DNA from 4 places in the Streptomyces sp. NPDC048441 genome. Region 4 is predicted to be linked to each of the others. Evidence: riboswitches for the same ligand, from Rfam matches in the RefSeq annotation. Region 4 holds a riboswitch; each other region holds the start of a gene.
What was found. Region 4 has a riboswitch for cyclic di-AMP ahead of ACGFSB_RS27620 (M23 family metallopeptidase). Riboswitches for the same ligand answer to the same signal wherever they lie in the genome.

Region 1: linked by a shared signal. The riboswitch ahead of ACGFSB_RS24580 (transglycosylase family protein) and the one ahead of ACGFSB_RS27620 (M23 family metallopeptidase) in region 4 are both predicted to bind cyclic di-AMP.
Region 2: linked by a shared signal. The riboswitch ahead of ACGFSB_RS33050 (C40 family peptidase) and the one ahead of ACGFSB_RS27620 (M23 family metallopeptidase) in region 4 are both predicted to bind cyclic di-AMP.
Region 3: linked by a shared signal. The riboswitch ahead of ACGFSB_RS29070 (transglycosylase SLT domain-containing protein) and the one ahead of ACGFSB_RS27620 (M23 family metallopeptidase) in region 4 are both predicted to bind cyclic di-AMP.

The regions. Positions count from the first base shown of each region.
Region 1 is NZ_JBICXM010000010.1:104,239-111,488, reverse strand. It holds gene ACGFSB_RS24590 (cytochrome P450) at 19-1,329, shown strand; gene ACGFSB_RS24585 (transglycosylase family protein) at 1,504-2,493, shown strand; cyclic di-AMP (ydaO/yuaA leader) riboswitch at 2,686-2,877, shown strand; gene ACGFSB_RS24580 (transglycosylase family protein) at 2,881-3,591, shown strand; gene eno (phosphopyruvate hydratase) at 3,931-5,217, shown strand; gene ACGFSB_RS24570 (septum formation initiator family protein) at 5,308-5,790, shown strand; gene ACGFSB_RS24565 (DUF501 domain-containing protein) at 5,870-6,391, shown strand; gene ACGFSB_RS24560 (exopolyphosphatase) at 6,489-7,250, shown strand, end outside.
Region 2 is NZ_JBICXM010000017.1:166,496-173,745, reverse strand. It holds gene ACGFSB_RS33070 (ATP-binding protein) at 1-146, shown strand, start outside; gene ACGFSB_RS33065 (LysR family transcriptional regulator) at 135-1,046, opposite strand; gene ACGFSB_RS33060 (LysE family translocator) at 1,161-1,796, shown strand; gene ACGFSB_RS33055 (DUF6328 family protein) at 1,774-2,295, opposite strand; gene ACGFSB_RS33050 (C40 family peptidase) at 2,392-2,865, opposite strand; cyclic di-AMP (ydaO/yuaA leader) riboswitch at 2,869-3,042, opposite strand; gene ACGFSB_RS33045 (hypothetical protein) at 3,397-3,705, opposite strand; gene ACGFSB_RS33040 (ATP-dependent Clp protease proteolytic subunit) at 3,713-4,348, opposite strand; gene ACGFSB_RS33035 (amidase) at 4,522-5,967, shown strand; gene ACGFSB_RS33030 (gas vesicle structural protein GvpA) at 6,164-6,550, shown strand; gene ACGFSB_RS33025 (GvpL/GvpF family gas vesicle protein) at 6,547-7,250, shown strand, end outside.
Region 3 is NZ_JBICXM010000013.1:179,993-187,242, reverse strand. It holds gene ACGFSB_RS29090 (TetR/AcrR family transcriptional regulator) at 52-675, opposite strand; gene ACGFSB_RS29085 (aldo/keto reductase) at 815-1,861, shown strand; gene ACGFSB_RS29080 (SAM-dependent methyltransferase) at 2,173-2,985, shown strand; gene ACGFSB_RS29075 (hypothetical protein) at 3,186-4,283, shown strand; cyclic di-AMP (ydaO/yuaA leader) riboswitch at 4,781-4,975, shown strand; gene ACGFSB_RS29070 (transglycosylase SLT domain-containing protein) at 4,980-5,747, shown strand; gene ACGFSB_RS29065 (BatC protein) at 6,226-6,471, shown strand; gene ACGFSB_RS29060 (cupin domain-containing protein) at 6,468-7,250, shown strand, end outside.
Region 4 is NZ_JBICXM010000012.1:157,659-164,908, reverse strand. It holds gene ACGFSB_RS27635 (DNA topoisomerase (ATP-hydrolyzing) subunit A) at 1-2,262, opposite strand, end outside; gene ACGFSB_RS27630 (M16 family metallopeptidase) at 2,476-3,828, shown strand; gene ACGFSB_RS27625 (M16 family metallopeptidase) at 3,825-5,210, shown strand; cyclic di-AMP (ydaO/yuaA leader) riboswitch at 5,417-5,579, shown strand; gene ACGFSB_RS27620 (M23 family metallopeptidase) at 5,592-6,395, shown strand; gene ACGFSB_RS27615 (GntR family transcriptional regulator) at 6,629-7,250, shown strand, end outside.

The DNA of each region.
Region 1 (7,250 bases), on a different contig from region 4:
CCGGATACGGTCGACCTCATGCAAGACCAGCCGCCCGCCTCCGCAGAGGCGCCCCCCGCAGCCTGCCCCGCAGGGGCCCCCTTGTCCGAGGCCCAGGGGCCAGAGCTCTTCACCTGGGAGTTCGCCACCGATCCCTACCCCGCCTACGCCTGGCTGCGGGAGCACGCGCCCGTGCACAAGACGCGGCTGCCCAGTGGTGTGGATGCCTGGCTGGTCACCCGGTACGCGGATGCCAAGGAGGCGCTCGCCGATCAGCGGCTCAGCAAGAACCCGGCGCATCACGGCGAGCCCGCGCACGCCAAGAGCAAGACGGGCATCCCGGGCGAGCGCAGTGCCAACCTCATGACGCATCTGCTCAACATCGATCCGCCGGACCACACCCGCCTTCGCCGCCTCGTTTCCAAGGCCTTCACTCCCCGGCGCATCGCCCAATTCGAGCCCCGCGTCCAGGAGTTGACCGATCAGCTCATCGACAGGTTCGCGGCGAAGGGCGAAGCCGACCTCATCCACGACTTCGCCTTCCCGCTCCCCATCTACGCCATCTGTGACCTCCTCGGTGTCCCGCGCGAGGACCAGGACGACTTCCGCGACTGGGCGGGGATGATGATCCGTCACGGGGGAGGGCCCAGGGGCGGGGTCGCCCGGTCCGTGAAGAAGATGCGCGGCTATCTCGCCGAGCTGATTCACCGCAAGCGCCTCGAACCGGGCGACGACCTCATCTCCGGGCTCATCCGCGCGTCCGACCACGGCGAGCACCTCACCGAGAACGAGGCCGCCGCGATGGCCTTCATCCTTTTGTTCGCCGGCTTCGAGACGACCGTCAATCTCATCGGCAACGGCACCTACGCCCTTCTCACGCACCCCGAGCAGCGTGAGCGGCTACAGGCGTCTCTCGCGAGCGGGGAGACCGGCCTCCTGGAGACCGGGCTCGAAGAGCTCCTCCGCTTCGACGGCCCGGTCGAACTGGCCACCTGGCGGTTCGCGACCGAGCCGCTGACGATCGGAGGCCAGGACATCGCCGCCGGCGACCCCGTCCTCGTCGTACTCGCGGCGGCCGACCGCGACCCCGCGCGGTTCGAGCGGCCCGACACCCTCGACCTCTCACGGCGCGACAACCAGCACCTCGGCTACGGCCATGGCATTCATTACTGTCTCGGCGCACCCCTCGCCAGGCTCGAAGGGCAGGCCGCCCTCGCGACCCTTCTGCGCCGCCTCCCTGACCTGCGGCTCGCGGTGGAACCTGACGATTTGAGATGGCGTGGCGGGCTCATCATGCGTGGACTGCGCACGCTGCCCGTGGAGTTCACACCCGCACAGAGCCGCAAATAGTCCATACCGGAAAAGGCGCCGAAACGCCGTTTAGCTGACGGTCCGTCAAGACTGTGACTTTCACGTGATCTCCGCTGCATCGACTTGTGACAAGCGTTCGACTGCCGCTACGTTCACCGACGACTCGGCATCCCGTGCCGCAGTCGTCGCTCCAGTCACGCGAAAGGCAACCGCATGATCTCCGGCAATGGTCGTCACCGACGCCCCCGCCAGGCCCCGGCCCTGATCGTCGCGGCAGGAGTCGCGGGATCAGCCATCGCCATCCCGCTGCTCGGCGCGACCAGCGCGAGCGCGGCGGACACCGCCACGTGGGACAAGCTCGCGGAGTGCGAGAGCGGTGGCTCCTGGAGCGCGGACGCGGGCAACGGGTACTACGGCGGGGTCCAGCTCTCGCAGCAGAACTGGGAGGAGTACGGCGGCCTCGACTTCGCGCCGCGGGCCGACCAGGCGAGCCGTTCGCAGCAGATATCCGTCGCCGAGAAGGTTCTTGACGACCAGGGGCCCAAGGCCTGGCCGAGCTGCGCGCCGATCGCCGGGCTCACCGATGACGGTGCCGCCGCCGATGTCGACCCGGGCGCTCCGATCACCACGGTGCCTTCCGACGAGGCGTCGGAGCCGGGCGATTCGGCCGAGCCGAGTGAGCCGAGTACGTCGCCGAGTGATTCGGCCGACCCCTCGGACAGCGCCGAGCCTTCCGGGGAGTCCTCGGAGAAGCCTTCCGAGAAGCCCGACGCTGATGACGAGTCGCGAGACAAGAGTCACGACGAGTCGGGCAAGCCGGGCAAGCCGGGCGAGTCGCATGATTCGAACGGCTCGGGCAAGTCCGGGCCGAGCGATGAGACTTCGCCGACCCCCGCCCCCACTCCCACGCCCTCCACCGGTGAAGGCGAGGGCCGCCACCGCGGTGGCAGCGGGGACGACGCGAAGACCGGCAGCGGCGACCGCGACGGCTCGGGCCGGCACGCCTCCCGTGGCGACGAGCGTCAGCAGGACGGCGCCGACGGGACGTACACGGTCCGCTCCGGGGACAACCTCTGGGTCATCGCGGACGACCTCGACGTGCAGGGCGGATGGGCCGAGCTGTACGCGGAGAACGAGAAGTCCGTCGGCTCCGACCCCGACCTCATTCTTCCCGGTCAGAGCCTCGATTTGGGCGAAAAGTAAGGGAAGTTGACGAAGAGTCGGCTAGCCGCTTCGCGCCGAATGTCCGGATTGGCGTAAGTGAGAGATGGGTCTCAGAAGCCCTGATCGTCTTTGGAATTCCGTCGATCGCATGACTACGGTCGTGACCGCTCGCCACAGCGGGCCCCGCCGGTCGGTACGCCGAGTCCTGCCAACGGCCGTTCGGGAACAGTCGTCGCGTAAGCGCCGTAGGCAGGAGCGGGGGAACCAAGGTTTCCGCCGGGCCCGGCCGTTCAGCATCGCGAGAGCGAGGCAGTCGAACGGACGGGAACGGCTAGGGGTTAAGCCGCGCTCAGGAAGCGCGGCCGGGCAACTTCATCGGCCCGAACCCGACAGCTCACCTCGCAGGCGTCGGTGAGGGGATCACTCATGCTGTTTTCCAGCAAGGGCAAGCACCGCCGCCCGTCCAAGGCCACTCGTGTCGCCACGCTCGCCGGTGTCACCGGTGTGGCCGTCGCCGCCCCGCTGATGGCGGCAGGCTCGGCGTCCGCCGCGACCAACTCCGAGTGGGACGCCGTGGCCCAGTGCGAGGCCGGCGGCAACTGGTCCATCAACACCGGCAACGGCTACACGGGCGGCCTGCAGTTCTCGTCGTCCACGTGGGCCGCGTACGGCGGTACGAAGTACGCGTCCAGCGCCGACCAGGCCTCCAAGGCCCAGCAGATCGAGATAGGCGAGAAGGTCCTGGCGGGCCAGGGCAAGGGTGCCTGGCCGAGCTGCGGCGTCGGCCTCTCGGGCGCCTCCAACGAGGGTGGCGGTGCGCAGGAGAGCGCCCCGCAGCAGACCCAGGAGCAGCCCAAGAGCCAGCCCAGTGCCCAGACCGAGCAGCCGCAGCAGGCCGCTCCGAAGAAGGCGGAGGCCGCCCCGAAGGCCGAGTCCAAGAAGACCGTCGAGACCCCGACCGGCAAGAAGGTCAAGAAGGGCGACGGCGAGTACAAGGTCAAGAAGGGCGACACGCTCTCCAAGATCGCCGAGGCGAAGAACGTCAAGGGCGGCTGGCACAAGGTGTACAAGCTCAACGGCGACATCATCGACAACGCCGACATGATCTTCCCGGGTCAGCAGCTGCACCTCAGCTAGTCGCTGGCGGGGGCGCCCTGCAGTGCCTTACTTGTCTCTGCGGGTGCGTCGTGGTTGCTCGCGCAGTTCCCCGCGCCCCTTCGGGGCGCTACCCCCGCCCCCTTTGGGGCGCCACCCCGTCCCCACGGGCCCCCCGTCCCGGTGCGCGTATCCCCCGTACGCACCGGGGCGGGGTTCTTTTGCGCCCGCCGCTCTCCCCACCGCTTTGTTCCGTTCGGAAACTTTTTGCTCTCGGTTTGTCCACAGGGCGGTCGCTCGGCTGGCTCTTGCCCGGGAGCCGGTTAGGCTCGTGTCCGCGAGGCCAACGCCCCGCGTACCCGCGTCACATCCCAGAAGGAGATGCTCGTGCCGTCCATCGACGTCGTCGTAGCCCGGGAAATCCTGGACTCCCGAGGCAACCCCACGGTCGAGGTCGAGGTCGGCCTCGACGACGGCAGCACGGGTCGTGCCGCCGTTCCGTCCGGTGCGTCCACCGGTGCTTTCGAGGCCATCGAACTCCGTGACGGTGACCCCAACCGTTACCAGGGCAAGGGCGTGGAGAAGGCCGTCCTCGCCGTCATCGAGCAGATCGGCCCGGAGCTCGTCGGGTACGACGCGACCGAGCAGCGCCTGATCGACCAGGCGATGTTCGACCTCGACGCCACCGACAACAAGGGCTCGCTCGGCGCCAACGCCATCCTCGGCGTCTCGCTCGCCGTCGCGCACGCCGCGTCGGAGGCCTCCGACCTCCCGCTCTTCCGCTACCTCGGCGGCCCGAACGCGCACCTGCTGCCCGTTCCGATGATGAACATCCTGAACGGCGGGTCGCACGCCGACTCGAACGTGGACATCCAGGAGTTCATGATCGCGCCGATCGGCGCCGAGTCGTTCTCCGAGGCCCTGCGCTGGGGCACCGAGGTCTACCACACGCTCAAGGCCGTCCTGAAGAGCAAGGGCCTGTCCACCGGCCTCGGCGACGAGGGCGGCTTCGCCCCGAACCTGGACTCCAACCGCGCCGCGCTCGACCTCATCCTCGAGGCCATCAAGCAGGCCGGTTACGTCCCCGGTGAGCAGATCGGCCTCGCGCTCGACGTCGCCGCGTCCGAGTTCTACAAGGACGGCAAGTACGAGTTCGAGGGCAAGTCCCGCTCGGCCGCCGAGATGACCGAGTACTACGAGGAGCTCGTCGCCTCGTACCCCCTCGTCTCCATCGAGGACCCGCTGTTCGAGGACGACTGGGCGGGCTGGAAGGTCCTCACCGACAAGCTGGGCAGCAAGGTCCAGATCGTCGGCGACGACCTCTTCGTCACCAACCCGGAGCGCCTGGCGCGCGGCATCGAGGAAGGCGCCGCCAACTCGCTGCTCGTCAAGGTCAACCAGATCGGTTCGCTGACCGAGACCCTGGACGCCGTCGAGATGGCGCAGCGCAGCGGCTTCAAGTGCATGATGTCGCACCGCTCCGGTGAGACCGAGGACGTCACCATCGCCGACCTCGCCGTCGCCACCAACTGCGGCCAGATCAAGACCGGCGCCCCGGCCCGCTCCGAGCGCGTCGCCAAGTACAACCAGCTCCTGCGCATCGAGGAGATCCTGGACGACGCGGCGGTCTACGCCGGCCGTTCGGCGTTCCCGCGTTTCAAGGGCTGAGCTCGGCTGCCCTGAGTAGTTACCTACGTCCCCGTACTCGGTCCCGTACCGTGTGCGGGGACGTACGTACGTATCGGGGAGGCGGCACACATGGCCGTGAAGGACCGCGACCGGTTCTCCACCGCGACCAGGCTGCGGCTGCTCGGCGAGCAGACCGCGGAGCGTGTCTACCGCTCGCAGACGAAGCGTCAGGCGCGCCGCTCCCGGCTCACGGGCCGAGCCGCGCTCCTCGCGCTCGTGCTCTGCTCGCTGGTCGTCGCGCTCGCGTACCCGATAAGGCAGTACGTCTCCCAGCGCGCCGAGATCGCGGATCAGCGCCAGGAGCAGGCCGAGCGCCGCGAGAACGTCGAGAAGCTGCGCGACGAGAAGGCCCGCTGGCGGGACGACTCGTACGCGGAGCAGCGCGTCCGGGACCGGCTGCACTATGTGATGCCGGGCGAGACCGGCTTCACGGTGGTCGACCCGGAGTCGGCGAGGAAGCAGCGCACCGACCAGGGGGCGGCGACCAGGCCCTGGTACTCGAACGTCTGGGACGGCGTCGACAAGGCGGACCGCACGGACGGCGACGACTGACGCAGTTCTTCAGCGCTTCTGTTCTTCAGTACAACCCCTCCTGACCAACCTCTCCTAGAGAACCGATCGAAAGACAGGCATGGAAACGCCCCCGCCGACCACCCCGCGCACCGAGCCCACCGACGCCGACGTCGAGGCCTTCAAGCAGCAGCTCGGCCGTCCGCCGCGCGGCCTGCGGGCCATCGCGCACCGCTGCCCCTGCGGGCAGCCGGACGTCGTCGAGACGGCGCCGCGCCTTCCGGACGGGACGCCGTTCCCGACGACGTACTACCTGACGTGCCCCCGCGCGGCCTCCGCGATCGGCACTCTTGAGGCCAACGGCGTCATGAAGGAGATGTCGGAGCGGCTGAAGACGGACCCCGAGCTCGCGGCGGCGTACCGCGCGGCGCACGAGGACTACATCGCGCGCCGTGACGCCATCGAGGTTCTGGAGGGCTTCCCGAGCGCGGGCGGTATGCCGGACCGCGTGAAGTGCCTGCACGTCCTGGTCGGCCACTCGCTGGCGGCGGGCCCCGGCGTGAACCCCCTGGGCGACGAGGCGATCGCGATGCTCCCGGAGTGGTGGCGCAAGGGGGCTTGCGTGTCCCTTCCGGAGAAGTAGTAGAGGTCCCCCCGTTGTGGGCAGGCGTTCCGCAGGGCGGAACGGGTGGGCACAACGCGAAGCCGCTGAGTACCGATTCAACTGAGGAGCCCTCAGAGTGACCCGCGTAGCCGCCATCGACTGCGGCACGAACTCGATCCGCCTGCTGGTGGCGGACGCCGACCCGCAGACCGGCGAACTGGTCGACCTGGACCGCAGGATGACCATCGTCCGCCTGGGCCAGGGCGTGGACAAAACGGGGCGCCTGGCGCCCGAGGCACTCGACCGCACCTTCGCGGCCTGCCGCGAGTACGCGGAGATCATCAAGACCCACGGCGCGGAGCGCACCCGCTTCGTGGCGACCTCCGCGTCCCGCGACGCCGAGAACCGCGACGACTTCGTACGCGGAGTCCTGGACATCCTCGGCGTCGAGCCGGAGGTCATCAGCGGTGACCAGGAGGCCGAGTTCTCCTTCACGGGCGCGACGAAGGAGCTGACGGGCAGCGACCACCTCGCCAAGCCCTACCTCGTCGTGGACATCGGCGGCGGCTCCACGGAGTTCGTGGTCGGCGACGACCAGGTCGGTGCCGCCCGCTCCGTCGACATCGGCTGCGTTCGCCTCACAGAGCGGCACATCCGCACGGACCCGCCCGCCCCGGTCGAACTCGACGCGGTCCGCACTGACATCGAGGCCGCACTCGACCTCGCCGAGCAGACGGTCCCGCTGCGCGAGGCCCGCACCCTGGTGGGGCTCGCGGGCTCGGTGACCACCGTGGCCGCGATCGCGCTCGGTCTCGACGCGTACGACTCCGAGGCGATTCACCACTCCCGGATCTCCTACGAGCAGGTCAGCGAGATCGTCGAACGCCTGACCAAGGCC
Region 2 (7,250 bases), on a different contig from region 4:
TGATCATCCGCTGGCTGACCATGGAGTGCGGCGGCAGGCTTTCGGTCACGCCCACCCCCGAGGGCGGCAAGACGGTCTGGATCGCGCTGCCCTGGACCGCGCCGGTCCGCGGTGAGACTCCCTCGCGCGCACCCTCACCCCGCTGAGCGTCCGAAGGCTCCCCGGAGCAGGGCCCGGAAGGTGTCCGCCGCGGGGTACGACGCGTCGGTGCGGTGGACGACCGAGATCGTCCGGCGCAGGTCGCCCGGTTCCAGCGGCCTCACCCCCACCGGGGTGGCCGCCGTGCGCGCCACCATCTCCGGTACGACGGCGACGCCGAGCCCGGCGCTGACCAGCGCGCACACCAGCGCGTACCCCGGAGTCTCCACCAGGACCGAGGGCATCGCCCCGGCCCGGACGAGCGCCGACTCCACGCCCTGCCGGGGCGGATGCGCCGGCGCCATGCTGATCAGCGGCTGTCCGGCGAGTTCGGCCAGCGGCAGTCTGGACGAGGCGCCCGCGAGCGCGTGTCCCGGCGAGGTCACCAGGACCAACTCCTCGACCAGGAGCGGCTCCGCGGTCACGGAAGCGGGCAGCGACACGGGATCAGCGGGTTCGTACGTATGGGTGAGGGCTACGTCGACCTCGCCCGCCGCGACGGCCGCGATGCCGAGCGGCGGCTCGTAGCCCCGCACCGTCAGCTCGATGTCCGGATGGGCACGGCGGAACGCGGTCAGGGCGGGCGGCATCAGCTGGATCCCCGCCGTGGTGAAGGTGCCCACGCGCAGCCTGCCGCCGGACAGACCCGCCAGCTGGGCCAGTTCGTGCCGGGCCCGCTCCATCTCGTCAAGGACCCGGCGCGCCCGCGCGAGGAGCAGCTCGCCCGCACCGGTCAGACGTGCCCCGCGGTGATGCCGTACCAGGAGAGCGGTGCCCGCCTCGCGTTCGAGCTTGGCCAGCTGCTGGGAGAGGGCGGGCACGGTGTAGCCGAGGCGCTCGGCGGCGCGGGTGATGGACCCGGCCTCGGAGACCGCCACCAGTGCGGCGAGCCGCGTCGGGTCGTACATGGTGTCTCCTGGTGCGGGAGAGAGCCTGGGCGCCTGGGGCTAAACGTCTGCTTAAGGCAGACCCAGGATATTCCACATACCTGCTGAAGGCAGAAGAACGGCAGGGTGGGGGACATGGACGCACAACTGGTCGCCTTCACCGGGGTCGCCGCGGGCATGGTCGCCATGCCGGGCGCCGATTTCGCCGTCGTGGTGCGCAACGCGCTCGCCTCCCGACGGGCGGGCGTCACCTGTGCGCTCGGCGTCGCGGGCGGGCTCCTGGTGCACACGGCGCTCGCGGTGGCCGGGGTGGCGGCGGTCCTCACGGCGGTGCCCGCCCTCTTCCGGGCGCTGCAGATCATGGGCGGCGCCTATGTGCTGTACCTCGGCTGCCGCGCGCTGCGGTCGGCGGCCCGGCCGCTGGAGAGTTTCGGTGCCCCGGACACCGACGCGGAGCCGAAGGCGGCGGGCGCCGGCAGCCTGCGGCAGGGCTTCCTGACCAATGCCCTCAACCCCAAGGCGCCGATCACCTTCCTGAGCGTGCTGCCCCAGTTCGTGCCCGCGGGGAGCCCCGCGATGCCCAGGACGCTGCTTCTCGCGTCCATCATCGTCGCCCTGGCCCTCGTGTGGTTCCCGGCCGTCGCGATCCTGGTGGACCGCCTCGGCAACTGGCTGCGCAGACCGCGTACGGCCCGTGCCGTCGAGGGCGGCACGGGCGCGGCACTCGGCGTGCTCGGCCTGGTGCTCCTCAGCGAGGCGGCTCTCGCGTGACGTGCTGCCGCGAGGCCGAGCGGCGCAGCAGACGGGGGAGTACGCCCCACAGGCCCGCGCACACCAGCAGTGTGCCCGCGCTTGCGATGATCCCGCCGGTGCGGCCCACCGCCACGTCCACGACCAGGAGCACGGATCCGGCGAGGGCGAACATCAGGACGCCCATGCCGATCCGGGCGAGGTGCGAAGAGACCCGCACGATCAGCGGCTTGGCGCGCCTCTGGAACAGCGCCCTGTGCACCGCGGCCGGTGCCGTGAACAGAGCCGCCGCCAGGACGGCGAGCAGCAGCGTGGTGACGTAGGTGGCGCGCTGCACGGTGTCCAGAGACGGGAAGCGCGGGGTGAAGGCGAGTGTCAGCAGGAACGCGAAGAGGATCTGCACGCCGGTCTGCGTGACCCTCAACTCCTGGAGGATCTCCGAGAAGTTGCGGTCGGCGCGTTCGAAGGGCGTCTCGTTGCGGGTGTCGTGAGCGGCGTGGGTGCCGCTGTCGTCGGCCATGCCGCACGAGTATCCGGGTCGGCGCACTCCAAGCGCGGCGGGCGCGCCGGGCGACGGCGTCGGCCGTGGGGCCGGCCGCCGCCGCCCGGCGGCAGGTCAGCGCACCCTGCCGTACGAGACGCTCTTCGTCCAGATCTTCTCCAGGCGCACCACGGTCCCGCTCTTGGGCGCGTGCCAGATGCGGCCCTTACCGGCGTAGATGCCGACGTGGTAGATGCTCCGGCCGGAGCGGAAGAAGACGAGGTCGCCGCGGCTGCGGTTCGACGCCGATACATGGCGGGTCTTGTTGTACTGCTGCGCGGCGGTGCGCGGCAGCTTCTTGCCCGTGCGCTTGAACGAGTAGAGGGTCAGGCCCGAGCAGTCGAACCGGTGTGGCCCCGCCGCTCCATAGCGGTACGGAGAGCCCTTCTTGGATGCGGCGATCTGGAGCGCCTTCGTCCCGTGTGTCGCGGCCTGTGCTTCCGACGTGAGCCCTGGGGCCACGAGGGTGCCGCCTACGACGGCGAGCGTGAGGACCGATGCGGAGCCGGCCCTGGTGAGCAGCGACGGAACATGATTCAGCGCGGTCATGCGCAACCCTTCGTCAGCCGCCTGTGAAGGATGACCTGTCGGATTCGGGCTGGCGAAGTTGCCCGGCCGCGGTGTGCGGCTTCACCCCAAGGGCCGTCGTCCGGACTTTCCGGAACCGACCCGTCATGCCTGGGTCCTCCACTCCTGCCGGTGCACCGATGTCGACCGGATATCCGGGCGGCGGCAGGACTCGGCGTCCGCCCGGACCGCCCCGCCGTGTGGCGGGGTCTTGTCGTCGGAAGGGATCTTGACCTGTGAAAGGCCCGAATTCCGAGCCGAAACGGCCTTTTGTGAGGCTCCTCACGGCTGAACCGTTCGGGTGGACAAGGCAGGATTCGGGATCGGGCCGAGGGGCTCGACGATCGTTCTACCAGCACCGGAACGTCAGATTCCGCCCGCCGCGTACACACGTGGTGCAACTGGGACCGGCCGAGAATACGACGATTGGCTACGCCGAACGAGGTAGCCCGACTGGTCCGTTTAAGACCGGCCCCGGACGCTCCAGGTCCGCGGCGCGAATATGACGCGTGCTCAGGACGCCGACGGGGGAGGCATGGTGACCCGCGAGGACCGCCGCTCGCCGTCGAGCACCCGCAGGGCGCGCGCCAACGTCGGCGCGTGCACGGCGCTCTCGCCCCGCTGGTGCATGAGCGTCAGCGCGTCGCGCAGCGCGGTGGCCTTGCCGACCAGGGCCTGGGCGGCGCGCAGTCCGCCGTACGTGTCCGATGCGCGGGCCGGGTTGATCCGGCCCACCAGATCGACCACTTCGAGGTACCGGTCGATCAACTCGCCCTCGGCGCGGGTGAGTGCGGGCAGCGGAGGGAGTTCGGGCGGCAGCATCGGCGGTTCACCTCGCGTCCGGGGAGCGGAGTGAGGACTTGCGGGTCGAGATGATCCGGTCCACCAGGCCGTACTCGACGGCCTCGGGGGCGCTCAGGATCTTGTCGCGCTCGATGTCGGCCGTGACGCGCTCCGGGCTCTGCCCTGTGTGCTGGACGAGCAGCCGCTCCAGCTGGGCGCGGGTGCGCAGGAGTTCGTCGGCCTGGATCGTCAGGTCGGACGTCTGGCCGTGGATGGGCTCGGCGAACGACGGCTGATGGATCAGGACCCGGGCGCCGGGCAGCGCGAACCGCTTGCCGGGGGTGCCCGCGGCCAGCAGGACCGCGGCGGCCGACGCGGCCTGGCCCAGGCAGGTCGTCTCCACGTCACAGGTGACGAACTGGATCGTGTCGTAGATCGCGGTCATCGCGCTGAACGAGCCGCCGGGGGAGTTGATGTAGAGCGCGATGTCGCGGTCGGGCGCCAGATATTCGAGGTGCATGAACTGCGCCATCACGTCGTTGGCCGAGGTGGCGTCGATCGGCGTACCCAGAAAGACGATGCGCTCCTCGAGCAGCTTCGAGTACGGATCGAGGGTCCGCTGCCCCGTGCTGGTGTGCTCGGTGAACTGGGGCAGGACATAGCGGGCAGACGGTCGGTTCATGGCGCGTCTCTCCTCTTCCGGGGGCGGCTGCTCCCCAGTTCCATGAAAAGGGTTCCTGTAAAAAATGTACAGGACGTACGTAACAGCATGGTGGCGAGCATGGGCCGGTGATCCGCGGGAGTCAACAGGCGGGCGGTGTTTCAGCCGTTCGCTGAATGCGAAGGACTCGGCGTATGAGCCCTGAAGCGAACCAAGCGCAGGAGGCGCGAGCCTCCGAGCTCGTCCACCTCACCGCCCGTGAGCTCGCCGCCGGGCTCCGCACCCGCGAACTGTCCGCGCGTGAGGTCGTCCAGGCGCACCTGGACCGGATCGAGCAGGTCAACGGCGCGGTGAACGCCGTGGTGACCCTGGTGGCCGAGCGCGCGCTCGACGAGGCGCACGCCGCCGACGAACGGGCCGCGCACGGCGAACCGCTGGGCCCGCTGCACGGGCTGCCCATCGCCCACAAGGACACCCACGACACCCGCGGTATCCGGACCACTTACGGGACGCCGCTCCTCGCCGACAACGTCCCGGACCGCGACGAGCTGATCGTCGAGCGCATCCGCGCCGCCGGGGCGATCACCATCGGGAAGACCAACGTGCCCGAGTTCGCGGCCGGTTCGCACACCGTCAATCCGGTCTTCGGGGCGACCCGCAACCCGTACGGCCTCCGGTGCTCCGCCGGCGGCAGCGGCGGGGGAGCGGCGGCCGCGCTCGCCTGCAACATGCACCCCCTCGCCGACGGCAGCGACATGGGCGGATCGCTGCGCAACCCCGCGTCGTTCTGCAACGTGGTGGGCCTGCGCCCCTCGCCGGGCCGGGTGCCTTCCTGGCCGGACACCGACCCGTGGTCGACGATGGCCGTACAGGGGCCGATGGCGCGCACGGTCGGCGACGCGGCGCTGCTGCTCTCCGTCATCGCCGGGCCCGACCCGCGTTCACCGATCGCCCTGGAGACTCCGGGCAGCGCGTTCGGCGGGTCACTGGAGAGTGATCCGAGGGGGCTGCGGATCGCGTGGTCGCCGGATCTGGGAGGGGCGGTGCCGGTGGACCGCGAAGTCACCGACGTACTCGCCCCCGCCGTACGGGTGTTCGCCGACCTGGGGTGCATGGTCGAGGAGGCTTGCCCCGATCTGTCCGGCGCCGACGAAGTGTTCCGGACCTTCCGCGCCTGGCAGTTCCACCTGGGGCTCGGCGCGCTCCTGGAGACGGAAGCCGACCGGATGAAACCCAGCCTGGTCAGGAACGTACGGCAGGGAAGCACGCTCACCGGCATCGACCTGGCGCGGGCCACCGAGCTGCACGGCCAACTGTTCCACCGGGTGCGGGAGTTCTTCGAGAGGTACGACGCCCTGGTCCTGCCGACCAGTCAAGTGGTGCCGTTCCCCGTCGAGTTGGAGTATCCGGAGCAGGTCGCCGGGGTGCCGATGGATGACTATCTGGACTGGATGCGCTCGGCGTACCTGGTGTCCGCGACCGGCAGCCCGGCCCTTTCGGTGCCCGCCGGGTTCACTCCGGGGGGCCTGCCGGTCGGGCTGCAGATCGTCGGTCCGCACCGGGCCGACCTACAGGTGCTGCGCATCGGGTACGCCTTTGAGCAAGCGACCCGGCACGGCGAGCGCAGGCCTGAGGTCTGAGATGTTTGACCAATGGCTTACGGGCCACTCGGGTGTTCGAGGTGGCCGTATGGAACACATCGTCGGATCCGGAGAAGAAGGCGAGTCCAGCGGCTGTAAGAGCGCGAGTCCAGCGGCTGTAAGAGCAAGAGCGCCGTTCCGTGCGGGTCTCCGTAGATCTCCCACAGATTTACCAGAGTAAGGAGGGCCGGTCGGCATGACCGTTGTCCCTGCACAGCAAGCCGGCGGATCGGGCGGCACCAGGGGCCTGTACGACGTCCTGGAGCTCGTCCTCGACCGCGGCCTCGTCATCGACGCCTTCGCGCGCGTCTCGCTCGTCGGCATCGAGATCCTCAAGATTGATGTACGGGTGGTTGTCGCGAGCGTCGACACTTATCTGCGCTTCGCCGAGGCGTGCTACCGCCTTGACCTGGAGGCGGGCCCGCACAGGGACCCCGGCCTCCCCGACCTCATGGGCGAGCTTTCCGGTGCCGCCGAGACGATTTCCGACGCGTTCAAGCAGTCCCGTGAAGAAGGCCAGGCGGAGCCCCGGCCGCGCCCCCGCAAGAGCACAGCCGCGCGCAGGAAGGAGGAGCAGGAGTGAGCACGTACGTCTACGGTGTCACCGCGAGGTCGCACCCTTCGCTTCCCGAAGGCATGAACGGCGTGGGAAAGCCGGCGCGCTCTGTGCGCATCCTCGAGGAAGGCGAGCTCGCGGCCATCGTCAGCGACGCGCCCGAGGGGTTGCGCGCCAAGCGCAACGACCTGCTGGCCCATCAGAACGTGTTGAACGAGGCGGGCGCGGCAGGTCCGGTGCTTCCCATGCGGTTCGGCAACGTGGCCCCGGACGACACGGCCGTCACGAGCGTGCTCGCGGAACGCGCCGAGCACTACCGCGAGCGGCTCTCGACGCTTGCCGGCAAGGTCGAGTACAACGTCAAGGCCAGCCACGACGAACAGGGTGCCCTGCACCGCGTGATGGCCGACACCCCCGAACTGCAGACTCTCGTCGAGGCCAACAGGCAGGCGGGCGGCGGCAGTTACGAACAGAAGCTCCAGCTCGGCGAGATGGTGGTGGCCGCACTCCAGAACCGGGAGGCCGAGGACGCGGTCCAACTGCACCGCACCCTGGAGCCGACGGCGCACGCCGTCAGCGTGGGCCCCGAGTCCACGGGATGGCTGGCCAACCTGTCGTTCCTGGTGGAGCGCGATGCGGCCGGGGTGTTCCTCGCCGCGGTCGAGGAAGCCCGGAAGGCGAATCCGCACGTCGAACTGCGCGTCAACGGCCCGCTCCCGCCCTACAG
Region 3 (7,250 bases), on a different contig from region 4:
CGGGCCCGGTTCAGGCCCGGATGAATGTCAGGCCCTAGAGCAGGCCTGTCTTCAAATCCCCTCTTGCCTCGCGAGTCCGGCCGAGCCCCCGGCACCGTGCAGCAGGGTGTCCACGACGCGGGTCGCGAGCGCGTCCGCGTCCCCGTCTCCCGCTCCCTCCTTGGCCGCCTCGTGGATGAGGGCGTAGTAGACGCGCCGGGTCCAGTCGAGGTCGATGTCGGGGCGGAGTACGCCCGCCTCCTGGGCGCGGCGGAAAAGCCGGATGCAGGTGGCCCGGACCTCGGCGTGGATGCGGGCCGCCTCGGGGTGGGCGTCATCGGCCGCGCGGTTCATGGCGAACGACCAGTCGGTCTTCACGCGGAGGACATTGGTGGTGACCTGGTAGAGGGCGACGAGCGGCGGGGCGGCGTCCGGGCGGGCGGTGCCGACCGCGTCCGCGAACTGACGGGCGGCCCAGCCGGTGAGCTCGTCCAGGAGCGCCTCACGGGTGGCGAACCGGCGGTGGACTGTGGTCCTGGCTACGCCGGCGGCTCGAGCGAGCTGCTCCATGGTCGCCGCCGGGTCAGCGGCCAGGACGCGCTCGGCCGCTTCCAGGATCGTCCGCACGGTCCGTTCGGTGTCGGCCCGGAGGGGCCGTTTCGCCTGCTGTTCTGTCTGCTGCTTCTGCGCCGTCACGCCGACATGCTACATCCACACTCCTTTGAAGCCGCGACTTGCAACATCACTGTCGCATGTCATAGATTCATGGCGTCGGAGAGGTAGCAACTCCGCCGCCCCGTCCGCGGGGAGAGGCGATACCAGGGAGCAGCGAGTGATGCAGCACAGGAAGCTGGGACGTACCGGCATATCGGTCAGCAGGTTCGCGTTGGGCACCCTGCGTCTGGGGGCGTGGGGGAACACGGATCACGACGATGCGGCCCGGCTGATCCACACGGCCCTGGACGCCGGGATCAACCTCATCGACACCGCCGACCAGTACTCGGGCGGCGAGGCCGAGGAGATCGTGGGCAAGGCCATCCGCGACCGCCGCGACGAAGTAGTACTCGCGACCAAGGGGCACTTCCCCATCCGCTTCAAGGACGATGACCCCAACCGGCAGGGAAACTCCCGCCGTTGGCTCACCAAGGCCGTCGACGACAGCCTGCGTCGCCTGGGCACCGACCGCATCGACCTCTACCAGGTGCACCGCCCGGACCCGAGCACAGACATCGACGAGACGCTCTCGGTCCTGTCCGACCTGGTGCGCGCGGGCAAGATCATGGCCATCGGGACCTCGGACTTCCCCGCCGAACAGCTCGTCGAGGCCCAGTGGACCGCCGACCGCCGGGGCCACATCCCCTTCCGCACCGAGCAGCCCCCGTACTCGGTCTTCGTGCGCGGCATTGAAGCGGACGTGCTGCCCACCGCGCAGAAGTACGGGCTCGGCGTGCTGACCTGGAGTCCGCTCAACAGCGGCTGGCTGACCGGGCGGTTCCGCCGCGGTGAGCCGATCGAGATGAACGGGTTCCGGCAGGCGGTCGCCCACAAGTTCAACCTCGACCTGCCGGGCAACCAGCGCAAACTCGAAGCCGTCGAGCTCCTGTCGGCGTTGGCGGACGAAGCGGGAATCTCCCTGACGCACCTGGCGCTCGCCTTCGCGTCGACCCACCCGGGCGTCACCTCAGTGATCCTCGGCGCCCGCACGGTCGAGCAACTCACCGACCAGCTCGCCGCCGCCGAGGTCCGGCTCGACGACGAGATCCTCGACCGTATCGACGAGATCGTCGCCCCCGGTGTGACACTCAACCCCGCGGACATCGACTACAGGCGGCCGGCCCTGACCGACTGCGAGCAACGCCGCAGGCCCGCTCACCACCGCTGACAGCGGTCCGCCTGCGAAGAAGTTCCTGCCGGCAGCAGTGCATGCGGCACGGCTATCTCACCTCGAAGGCGGCCCGCAGGGTGTCGCGTTGGGCGCGCACCTAGTGGATGTCTGCCTCGTACAAGTCGGTATGACCTTCCGCAATGTGTTGCTGGAACGCCTCGTTGCCCTGCGCGGCCGGATTCGAGCGCGGGAAAACCGAATCCCCGGACGCCGTGATCCACGAGCATCACAATGGCAACACCGTCCGTTGCCGCCACGGCGGCAACTAGCCCAGAACACCTCGTGAGTGAGCAAGAAGAGGGAATGACGTGAGTGAGAGCCAAGACCTGTCCGACGTGTCGGGCAGGCTGAACACCGGGGTCGCGCACAACGCACGAGTGTGGAACTACTGGATCGGCGGCAAAGACAACTACGAGATCGACCAGCAGGTCGGTGACCAGGTCGCCACGATGTTCCCAGTCATCCGAGACGTGGCCCGTGCGGACCGCCAGTTCCTTGCCCGCACGGTGCGATTCCTGACCGCCGACTGCGGCGTGCGGCAGTTCCTGGACATCGGCACCGGACTGCCGACCCTGGCCAACACCCACGAGATCGCCCAACGGATCGCACCCGAAGCCCGGATCGTCTATGTCGACAACGACCCCATCGTGCTCGTCCATGCCCGCAGCCTGCTGACCGGTACCCCCCAGGGAGCTACCGATTACATCGACGCCGACATCCAGCACCCGGACAGCGTCATGGAAGGTGCAGCGGCAACCCTCGACCTGGACCGGCCCGTCGCGGTCATGATGCTGGGCATCCTCAACTTCGTCCTCGACACCGGCGAGGCCCAGGAGATCGTGCGCCGGATCATGGCCTCGGTCCCCTCCGGCAGCTACCTCGCCTTGACCCACCCCACCACCGACACCGATCTCGGCGGCGAAGGCAACGTCGAGGCCATGCGGTTCTGGAACGAAAACGCCACCCCGCCGATCACCGCCCGCAGCCGCGCAGAGATCAGCGCGTTCTTCGACGGCCTGGATCTCCTCACCCCCGGCCTCGTGTCATGCGCGCACTGGCGCGCTGAGACCGACTCCGGGCCCACGCTCCCGCAGTTCGGCGCCGTTGCTATGAAACCCTGACCGAAGGCTGGCTCGCCTACATGGCGAAGAGGTCGTACGCACGAAGGTGGAGTCCGCCGAGATGTCCCCGTCGATCTCGGCTACCGCACCTACTGCGGCCTGGACCTGCGGGAATGGTCCCGGCCCCCGGGAACCCCACGTGCCCCGCACGGCGTCTTGGCTACCGTCACCACAGCGCCGCACGGAGGTCAGATCAGGTCATGGCACACGACGGAGACCAGTCGACCGACCGCGCGGCCGATGGCGAGGGCGACGGCGTGGGCGACAACCCCACCGAGCAGCCGGGCGGCGGCATCAGCGGGACGCTCGGCGCCGTCAGGCGCTACCGCCGCGCGCTGTACGGCTTCACCCTCCGCGTGTCCGTCGTGACCGCAGTGCTCGGCTGCGCGATCCTGGCCGGCGGATTCGCGGCGGCATGGGACACCTTCGAGGGCGTCCGGGACTACGCGGACGCCAACATCGCCAACGAGGACTCCTACGTGGCCTACGCGGAGGATGCCATGCCAGAGCTGGCAAGGGTGTTCTTCGTGATGGTGCCGCTGTTGCTCGTTCTGGGGCTCCTCGTCGTTTCCGTCCTGCACACCGCGTACGCCGTCGGCGACTCTCACGCCAGGCACGGCGGCGGACCGCTGGCCACCCGCGAGTTGTGGCGGCGCACACGCGGGCGTTTTCCCGCCGCCCTCGCGGTCAACACGCTGACCGGACTGGCTGTGGGCGCCGTATGGATGGCGGGCCTGGTGCTGTGGGGCATCGTCGAAAGCGGCGAGGTGCCTGGTGTCGAGCCCACGCCCCTGGGCGAAACCGCGACCTGGCAGTACACCCTGGTGGGGTGGGTGCTGCCGATCACCGTGTGGTGTCTGGGCCCGCTGCTGTACGCCCGCCTGGCGCTGGCCACCGCCGAGACGGTGCTGGAACTCCGTTCCCCGTTCGTGGCGTTGTACCGCTCCTGGGTGCTGACCCGCCGCGCACGACGGCGCACCCTCGGCGTGGGCACACTGGTCACGGCGGCAGCCGTGCTCTTCTTCCTGCTGGCCCGGTACGCGGCCGCTCCCCTCGTCCACCTCGCCGGACTCGGAATGCTGTGGCTCAGCAACGACAATGTGTGGATCACCGGCGTGCTGGTGAAGGTGCTGCCCTCAGCCGTGGCCCTTCTCCTGCTGTCCCCGGTGGTCATGCCGCTGGTGTGCGCACTGTTCGCCCGTCTCCACGGAGACCTGCTCGCACGCGAGGAGGCGGCGAGGGGCGCCGGGGTGGTGGGGGCTTCAGCGGCCGGCCGCCCGACCGGCAGGGTCTCGTAACAGAGGCCATTCCCCTTGTCGGTTCCCCGCGTTGGCGACCTCCGCGGAAGGATCGAGGGAGGGGCAGTTGAGTTCCGTCCACGGCGGTCATCAAGTCCTTGGCGTCGCGGCAGCCTGATCCCGGTGAGGATATGTTCCTTTTGGCATGGAAAGCGGCTCTTGTATCGCGTTCACTTTTGCCCGAAAAAGATACTTCTTCACACCATTAATGGCGTATAGAAAGTGCTGTCCCTATTGCGGGGGGCTCTGGCGAAATGGCGTGCTCTGATATGCCGTCGAGTCGCATTCCAGCGCGTATTGCATTCAGTGAATTGAGTCACACCGGCGGCCTCGACCCCGGGATCCACTGAACGCACTTCCGTTCTGTGCAAAGAAAGTTGGGCTTTTCGATCAAAGGATGCGAGTGGTCCTGGTTGCCAGGGACCGGCATCGCACATTCCTTATTCGAATTTGGGTCTTGTTCCATGCGGGCTTTCTCGCCTAACGTCACCGCCAATCCGGATGGAACGCCGAATCCTGCCGCCATCCAGAAACCATCCCACCCACTCACTTACGCACGGCAGGAGCGGGGGACCCAGGTAAGCCGCCGATCCGGATTCCGGAACGGCTCGGGGTGAAGTCGTATTCACAGTGCGACCGGACATCTCCCGTCCGAACCCGACAGCTCACCTCGTAGGCGACGGAGAGGAATTCGCCATGCCCGCAAAGGGAAAGCACCGCCGCCCCAAGTCCAGTTCACTCACCCGGGGCATCGCCGTGGCAGGGACTGGTGGCGCCGTACTCGTTCTCCCGGTGCTCGGCGCAACCGCCGCCGGAGCGGCGCAGCCGGCCGGCACGACCGCCGGGCCCGCCGCGGCCTCGAAGACCTACGTTGTCGTCGCTGGCGACTCGCTCTCCAAGATCGCCCGAGAGCACTCCCTGAGCGGCGGCTGGAAGAAGCTGTACGAGGACAACCGCAGCGCCCTCGGCGCTACCCCGCGGCTGATCCACCCCGGTCTCAAGCTCACCCTCGGCGAGAAGGCCCCGGCCGAGCCCACGAAGAAGTCGGCCGCCCCCAAGGCGTCCGCCGAACGGGCGGACCGCTCCGAGCGCGAGAACACGCTCGCCGCCGAGCCCGCCGCTGCCCCGGCTAAGAAGTCCTACACCAACGACCTCGACGGCTGGATCAACGAGTCGCTCGACATCATGGCCCAGCAGGGCATCCCCGGCTCCTACGAGGGCATCCACCGCAACATCATGCGCGAGTCCTCCGGCAACCCGCTGGCCACCAACAACTGGGACTCCAACGCTGCCGCCGGAACCCCGTCCAAGGGGCTCTTGCAGGTCATCGACCCCACGTTCACCGCCTATCACGTGCCCGGCACGTCGCTCGACGGCTTCGATCCGGTCGCCAACATCACCGCCGCCTGCAACTACGCAGCCGACCGGTACGGCTCGATCGACAACGTGAACGGCCCGTACTAGACCTAGATCTGGACCTAGACCTAGACCGCGTCCCGTCTCGTCTCGTCCGCTGTGAGCCCCGGCATTCCATGTGTCCGGGGCTCAGGCCTGTCTGAGGCCACGCACCGCTCTCCGCGAATTTGCTCGCCGACTGCCTGAGATCACCCTCCCTCAAGAGAATCCGTCAGCCGCTCATGCAGTGACGTGCCGTCATATAGCGCCCCCGCACATGGACAACTCCATGCGCAATTCCGCTATTTTCTCTGCCCGTTGCGTACGCTCCCTCTCAACTCCCTTACAGAAGCGCGCCGAGCCGACACGGCCTGCGAGTTTCCTGATCTCAGCGGATTGCGCCGGGGAGGGGATGAGATTGAGGCCGACTGGGCCACCCGTGAACCCTTCCGGTTGCCGACCAGAATCGCGTGAGCGAGTTTGGTGGAAGCAGAGAGGGCCCTGGAGGGGGGTGCGTCCGATCGCAGCCGTTCGATTCTCAGGAGGAATGGTGACCAACCCCCAGCAGGACCCGAATCAGCACGAAGGCCCCGCAGACGGCGGAGCGGCAGGCACACCCGGCGTCCACGACGGCGGCGCAGACGGAGGAGCCGACGGCCCCGCAGACGGCGGCGCAGCAGGCACACCCGGCGTCCACGACGGCGGCGCGGACGGAGGAGCCGACGGCGGCGCAGACGACGGAGCAGATGGCGGCGCAGACGGCGGAGCCGACAACTCCGGCAGCGGCTCTTGAGTCTCTTCTCGACCGAGCTTCAGGACACCGACGCCACAGCAGGCGTCGGTGTTCTGGAGACACGGCTGACCAGCCTGAGCCGAGAGCAGTTCGCCCGCGACGTCTGGGCGCGCAAGGCGCTGCTCACACGCGGCGCCAGCGACTTCTGTGACCTGTTCTCCGCCGAGGCCGTGGACGAGCTGATCTCGCGCCGGGGACTGCGTACGCCCTTCCTCCGCGTTGCCAAGGACGGCTCCACGCTCCCCGAGTCATCCTTCACCTCGCCCGGCGGTGTCGGCGCCACCATCGCCGACCAGCTTGACGACACCGCCCTGTGGCGCGGGTTCGCCGATGGCGCCACACTCGTACTGCAAGCTCTGCAGCGCACGTGGGAGCCGGTCGCGGACTTCAGCGCCCGGCTGAGCGGGGAGCTGGGGCATCCGGTGCAGGCCAATGCCTACGTCACTCCGCCGCAGAACCGCGGGTTCGACGACCACTATGACGTCCACGATGTCTTCGTCCTTCAGATCGACGGCGCCAAGCGCTGGCTCGTCCACGAGCCCGTTCATCCCGACCCGCTGCGCGATCAGCCCTGGACGGATCGCCGCTCCGCCGTCGCCGAGGCCGCGAAGGACAAGGCTTACATCGACACGGTTCTCCAGCCGGGTGATGTCCTCTACCTGCCGCGGGGCTGGCTGCACGCCGCCCAGGCGCAAGGCGAGGTCTCGATCCACCTGACGTTCGGAATCCACAGCTGGACGCGTTACGCACTGGCCGAGCAGCTCGCCAAGGCCGCACTC
Region 4 (7,250 bases):
GGCGCGGCCCTTGCGGGGGTACTGGTCGAAGGGTGTCACCTTGGCCGTCGTCTGGACCGAGTCGTCGAGCGTGCCGCGTGAGCCGGCCACGGTGAAGACGACGGCCTCGACGGCCGGGTCCACCGCCGTGAAGGAGATGACCTTGACGCCGTCCGCGAGCTTGATGCCCGCCATGCCGCCCGCGGGCCGGCCCTGTGGGCGGACCTGTGAAGCCTGATAGCGGAGCAGTTGGGCGTCGTCCGTGATGAAGACGAGGTCTTCCTCGCCCGTGCGCAGCTCGGCCGCGCCGACGATCTTGTCGCCGTCCTTGAGGGTGATGACCTCCAGCTCTTCCTTGTTGGACGGATAGTCCGGGACCACGCGCTTGACCACGCCCTGCTCGGTGCCGAGGGCCAGGCCGGGTGACGACTCGTCCAGGGTCATCAGGCAGATCAGCTTCTCGTCCGCCTCCAGGGAGAGCAGCTCCGAGACCGGCGCGCCTCCGGAGAGGTTGGGTGCCGCATGAGTCTCGGGGAGCTGGGGGAGGTCCACTACGGAGACGCGCAACAGCCGTCCCTCCGACGTCACCGCGCCCACCTCGCCCCGTGCGGTCGCGGGCACGGCCGAGACGATCACGTCGTGCTTGACGCGCTTGGTGTCGCTCTCGGCGAACGGCTCGCCGTTGGCCGTGCGGGCGAGGAGGCCGGTCGAGGAGAGGAGCACACGGCACGGGTCGTCCGCCACCTGCAGCGACACCGTGGGCGCCGGGGTGCCCGCCGACTCCAGGAGTACCGTGCGCCGGTCCGTGCCGAACTTCTTGGCCACGGCGGCCAGTTCGGACGAGACCAGCTTGCGCAGCTCGGCGTCCGACTCGAGGATGCGGGTCAGCTCGTCGATCTCGGCCTTGAGCCTGTCGCGCTCGGACTCCAGCTCGATGCGGTCGAACTTGGTGAGGCGGCGCAGCGGCGTGTCGAGGATGTACTGCGTCTGGATCTCGCTCAGCGAGAAGCGCTCCATCAGGCGCTCCTTGGCCTGTGCGGAGTTGTCGCTGGAGCGGATGAGGCGGATGACCTCGTCGATGTCCAGGAGGGCGACGAGCAGGCCCTCCACCAGGTGCAGCCGGGCCTGCTTCTTGCTGCGGCGGAACTCGCTGCGGCGGCGCACGACATTGAACCGGTGGTCGAGATAGACCTCGAGAAGCTCCTTGAGGCCGAGCGTGAGGGGCTGGCCGTCCACCAGGGCTACGTTGTTGATGCCGAAGGACTCCTCCATCGGCGTCAGTTTGTACAGCTGCTCGAGGACGGCCTCAGGAACGAAGCCGTTCTTGATCTCGATGACCAGGCGCAGGCCGTGTGAGCGGTCCGTGAGGTCCTTGACGTCGGCGATGCCCTGCAGCTTCTTCGAGCCGACCAGGTCCTTGATCTTGGAAATGACCTTCTCAGGGCCTACGGAGAAGGGCAGTTCGGTCACGACCAGGCCCTTGCGGCGGGCGGTCACGGACTCGACGGCCACCGTCGCGCGGATCTTGAAGGTGCCGCGTCCTGATTCGTACGCGTCCTTGACCCCGGTCAGGCCGACGATGCGGCCACCCGTGGGGAGGTCCGGGCCCGGCACGAAACGCATCAGCGTCTCCAGGTCGGCCCCGGGGTGCTTGATCAAGTGGCGGGCGGCGGCGATGACCTCGCCGAGGTTGTGCGGCGGCATGTTCGTCGCCATGCCGACGGCGATGCCCGACGAGCCGTTGACCAGGAGGTTCGGATAGGCCGCGGGGAGGGTGACCGGTTCCCGCTCCTGGCCGTCGTAGTTCGACTCGAAATCGACTGTGTTCTCTTCGATCGACTCCGTCATCAGGGACGTCGCGTCGGCCATCTTGCACTCGGTGTACCGCATGGCGGCCGGCGGGTCGTCGTTCCCGAGCGAGCCGAAGTTGCCGTGCCCGTCCACCAGCGGAAGCCGCATGGAGAAGGGCTGGGCCATGCGCACAAGCGCGTCGTAGATCGACGCGTCGCCGTGCGGGTGCAATTTACCCATGACCTCGCCGACGACGCGGGCGCACTTCACATAGCCGCGGTCGGGGCGCAGGCCCATCTCGTTCATCTGGTACACGATCCTGCGGTGCACCGGCTTCATGCCGTCGCGGGCGTCCGGCAGGGCGCGCGAGTAGATGACCGAATACGCGTACTCGAGGAAGGAGCCCTGCATCTCGTCGACGACGTCGATGTCGAGGATCTTCTCCTCGAACGCTTCGTCGGGCGTCGGGGTCTTCGTGCTGCGGCGGGCCATCGCTGCTGCGGCTCCTTCACGGTGTCTGCCAGGGCATCAACGGGATCTGACGCCGACCATTGTGGACTGTCCCACTGACAACGCCGACCACGACCCGGACTTCGACCTCGACTACGCCGAGCGCGGAGCGGGAACTTCACCGGTTGTCAGCACGCTTGCATACAGTGGCAGGACTGGCAGAATTTCCAGCTTTCGCGATTCGAAGGGACGTACATGCCCATGGGTCACACGGCCACAGCCGAGGCCGGCTCCGGCGGCCTGACAGCGACCGAGCATCGGCTGGCCAACGGCCTGCGCGTGGTGCTTTCCGAGGACCACCTGACCCCGGTCGCCGCGGTCTGCCTCTGGTACGACGTCGGCTCCCGCCACGAGGTCAAGGGCCGTACGGGCCTCGCGCACCTCTTCGAGCACCTCATGTTCCAGGGATCGGAGCAGGTGCACGGCAACGGCCATTTCGAGCTGGTGCAGGGCGCGGGCGGTTCGCTCAACGGCACGACGAGCTTCGAGCGCACCAACTACTTCGAGACGATGCCCACGCACCAGCTGGAGCTGGCCCTGTGGCTGGAAGCCGACCGGATGGGCTCGCTGCTCTCCGCACTCGACGACGAGTCCATGGAGAACCAGCGTGACGTCGTGAAGAACGAGCGCCGCCAGCGCTACGACAACGTCCCGTACGGCACGGCTTTCGAGAAGCTGACCGCCCTCTCGTACCCCGAGGGCCACCCCTACCACCACACCCCGATCGGCTCGATGGCCGACCTGGACGCGGCGACACTCGAAGACGCGCGGCATTTCTTCCGTACGTACTACGCGCCCAACAACGCGGTCCTCTCGGTCGTCGGCGACATCGACCCTGAGCAGACCCTCGCCTGGGTCGAGAGGTACTTCGGGTCCATCCCCTCGCACGACGGCAAGCAGCCGCCCCGCGACGGCTCGCTGCCCGACACGATCGGCAAGGAGCTGCGCGAGGTCGTCGAGGAAGAGGTCCCGGCCCGCGCCCTGATGGCCGCCTACCGCCTCCCCGAGGACGGCACGCGCGCGTGCGACGCCGCCGACCTGGCGCTCACGGTCCTCGGCAGCGGCGAGTCCTCCCGGCTCTACAACCGCCTGGTGCGCCGCGACCGCACCGCCGTGGCGGCCGGATTCGGCCTGCTGCGCCTCGCCGGAGCCCCCTCGCTCGGCTGGCTCGACGTGAAGACGTCCGGCGATGTCGAGGTCCCCGTCATCGAGGCCGCTGTCGACGAGGAGCTCGCCCGCTTCGCGGAAGAAGGTCCCACCGAGGAGGAGATGGAGCGAGCCCAGGCGCAGCTGGAGCGCGAGTGGCTCGACCGGCTCTCCACGGTCTCGGGCCGCGCGGACGAACTGTGCCGGTACGCCGTCCTGTTCGGCGACCCGCAGCTCGCACTCACCGCCGTCGGGCGTGTGCTCGACGTCACCGCGGAAGAGGTCAAGGCGGCCGCAGCGGCCCGTCTGCGCCCGGACAACCGCGCGGTGCTCGTGTACGAGCCCACCACCGCCGCCGAAGCCACCGAAGAAGACGCGGACGAAGAGGAGGCGGCGAAGTGACCGAGGCCGCGACGATGCAGTTCCACCCACAGCCCCAGGCGGGCACCGCACGGCCGTGGGCCTTCCCCGCGCCCGAGCGCGCCACTCTGGACAACGGCCTCACCGTGCTGCGCTGCCACCGCCCCGGCCAGCAGGTCGTCGCCGTGGAGATCCACCTCGAGGCGCCGCTCGAAGCCGAGCCCGCGGGCCTGGACGGCGTCGCCACGATCATGGCGAGGGCCTTCAACGAAGGCACCGACAAGCACTCGGCCGAAGAGTTCGCCGCCGAACTCGACCGCTGCGGCGCCACGTTGGACGCGCACGCCGACCACCCCGGCGTCCGCGTCTCCCTCGAAGTCCCCGTGTCCCGCCTCCCGAAGGCGCTCGGCCTGGTCGCCGACGCCCTGCGCGCGCCCGCCTTCGCGGACAGCGAGGTCGAACGCCTCGTACGCAACCGCCTGGACGAGATCCCGCACGAGGCCGCCAACCCGGCACGCCGCGCCGCCAAGGAGCTCTCCCGGCAGCTCTTCCCCGCGACGTCGCGCATGTCGCGCCCCCGCCAGGGCACCGAGGAGACGGTCACGGCCATCGACTCGGCGGCGGTGCGCACCTTCTATGAGAAGCACGTCCGTCCCGCCACGGCCACGGCCGTCGTCGTGGGCGACCTGACGGGCACCGACCTGGACGCCGTCCTCGCCGACACCATCGGTGCCTGGACGGGCGGCACGGCCGAGCCGCGTCCGGTGCCTCCGGTGACCGCCGACGACGCCGGGCGCGTCGTCATCGTGGACCGCCCCGGCGCCGTCCAGACGCAGCTGCTCATCGGCCGCGTGGGACCGGACAGGCACGACCGCGTCTGGCCCGCGCAGGTGCTCGGCACGTACTGCCTGGGCGGCACCCTCACCTCGCGCCTGGACCGCGTCCTGCGCGAGGAGAAGGGATACACCTACGGCGTACGGGCGTTCGCCCAGGTCCTGCGCTCCACTCCGGAAGGCACGGGCGCCGCCATGCTCGCCATCAGCGGCTCCGTGGACACCGAGTCCACGGGACCGGCCCTCGGGGACCTGTGGCAGGTCCTGCGCACCCTCGCGGCCGACGGGCTCACGGACGCCGAGCGCGACGTCGCCGTGCAGAACCTGGTGGGCGTGGCTCCGCTCAAGTACGAGATGGCGGCGTCCGTCGCGGCCACCCTCGCCGACCAGGTCGAGCAGCACCTGCCGGACGACTTCCAGGCGCAGCTGTACCGGCAGTTGGCCGAGACAGGCACCGTGGAGGCCACCGCCGCCGTGGTGAACGCCTTCCCCGAGGACCGGCTCGTGACGGTGCTCGTCGGAGACGCCGCGCAGATCGAGGAGCCCGTCAAGGCGCTCGGCATCGGTGAAGTGAGTGTTGTCACGGGCTAGCCGAGACAGACGGCGCAGCTGAGACACACAGGACCCCGGTGGCCGGAAAGGCCACCGGGGTCCTCATATGTCCGAATTAGTACGGAGGTTGTGTGTCTGCCCTGTGGCGTGCGCTACAAAAGTCCTGATCCGTTTGTCGATTGAAAGATGTCCCGCTTAGCGTCGGTCCGGCTGTCCGCCATGCAGTACGCCGCATCCGTGGCACCGGACAGTCATCGCCGAGTCCCCGTACGGCGCGAGCCAGGGGAGCCGGGGACCCACATGTCCCCTGGGGTGAATCGGGCACCTTGCCGCGAGGTGAGGGACCCGTAGGAGACCTTCCTGCTCCGAACCCGTCAGCTAACCCGGTAGGCGAGAAGGAAGGAAAGGATCAGCCGCTTCATGGCGTTCACCCGTGCCACCGGGAAGCACCGTCGCCCGAGCCGCATCACGCGCACGACCGCGAACGTAGCGGGCGTCGCCGCGCTCGCCACCACCGGTGTCATCGGAGGCCTGGCCGCTCCGGCGCTCGCCGCCGACGATGCCGCGGCCCTCGAGCACACCGGCCTCACCCAGGCCATCTCCGTCGGCGACTCGCTCGCCGCGAGCATCGACGCGCAGGCCGCCGCCCAGCAGCAGGCCGCCGACGACGCCGCGGCCGCCAAGAAGGCCGAAGAGGCCGCCAAGAAGAAGGCTGAAGAGGCCAAGCGCAAGGCCGAGGCCGAGGCGAAGGCCAAGGCCAAGAAGGAGCGGGAGGCCAAGGAGCGCGCCGCCCGCGAGGCCGAGCGCAAGCGCCTGAACAGCTACGTCTCCCCGATCGCCGGCTCGTACGTCTCCACGGGCTACCAGACCGGCGGCGCCATGTGGTCCTCCGGCAGCCACACCGGCATCGACTTCCACGCCGCGTCCGGCACGTCGGTCCACGCGGTCGGCTCCGGCACCGTGGTCGAGGCCGGCTGGGGCGGCGCCTACGGCAACAACGTGGTCATCAAGATGAACGACGGCACGTACACCCAGTACGGCCACATGTCGTCCCTCGGTGTCACCGTCGGCCAGGCGGTCACCCCGGGCCAGCAGATAGGCCTCTCGGGCGCCACCGGCAACGCCAGCGGCCCGCACCTCCACTTCGAGGCCCGCACGGGACCGGACTACGGCTCGGACATCGACCCCATCGCGTACCTGCGGTCGCACGGCATCAACGTCTGATACATCTGATACGTCTGATTCCGCCCGCCTGTCACGCCCACCTGTTTCATCGAAAGCCCCGGCTCATCACGAGCCGGGGCTTTCGCTGTTCCTGCGCCGTTCCCGCAGCACCTTTGGCCAAAAAATATCCATGAATTTCCGCCCGCCTTCGGAAATTCAGCCGCTCTGCAATAGAGTCACTGAAACGGCGTCGATCGACCGCGTTTCGCGGGGATTAAGGCGGAGGTCAGGCCATGCGCATTCCCGCGCACTCGGTATGCACGGCCATCCGGGACGACATCGTCTCCGGTGTCTACGAACGGGGTGGCCGGCTCACCGAGGAGCTGCTCGCGCGTCGCTACGGAGTCTCGCGCGTCCCGGTCCGCGAGGCGCTGCGCACCCTGGAGGCCGAGGGCTTCGTCGTCACGCGCAGGCACGCGGGCGCGTGCGTCGCGGAGCCGACCGAGCAGGAGGCCGCCGACCTCCTGGACATCCGTATGCTCCTGGAGCCGCTGGGCGCCGCCCGCGCCGCGCAGCGCCGCACGGAGGCGCACCTGAAGGTCCTGCGCGGCCTCGTCAGGCTCGGCCAGGAGCGCTCCAGGCGCGGCCGGAGCGAGGATCTGCGCTCGCTGGGCGGCTGGTTCCACGAGACGCTCGCCCAGTCGTCGGGCAGCCCCGGCCTGACCGCGCTGCTCATCCAGCTCCGGCACAAGATCGCCTGGATGTACGTCGTCGAGACCCCGGCGGCCCCGGCGGAGTCCTGGGCGGAGCACGCCGCGATAGTCGACGCGGTCGCTCGCGGGGACGCGGAACGGGCCAGGTCGCTCACCGTGGCCCACACGGAACGGGCGGCGACCGCGCACCGGCTGCGCATTC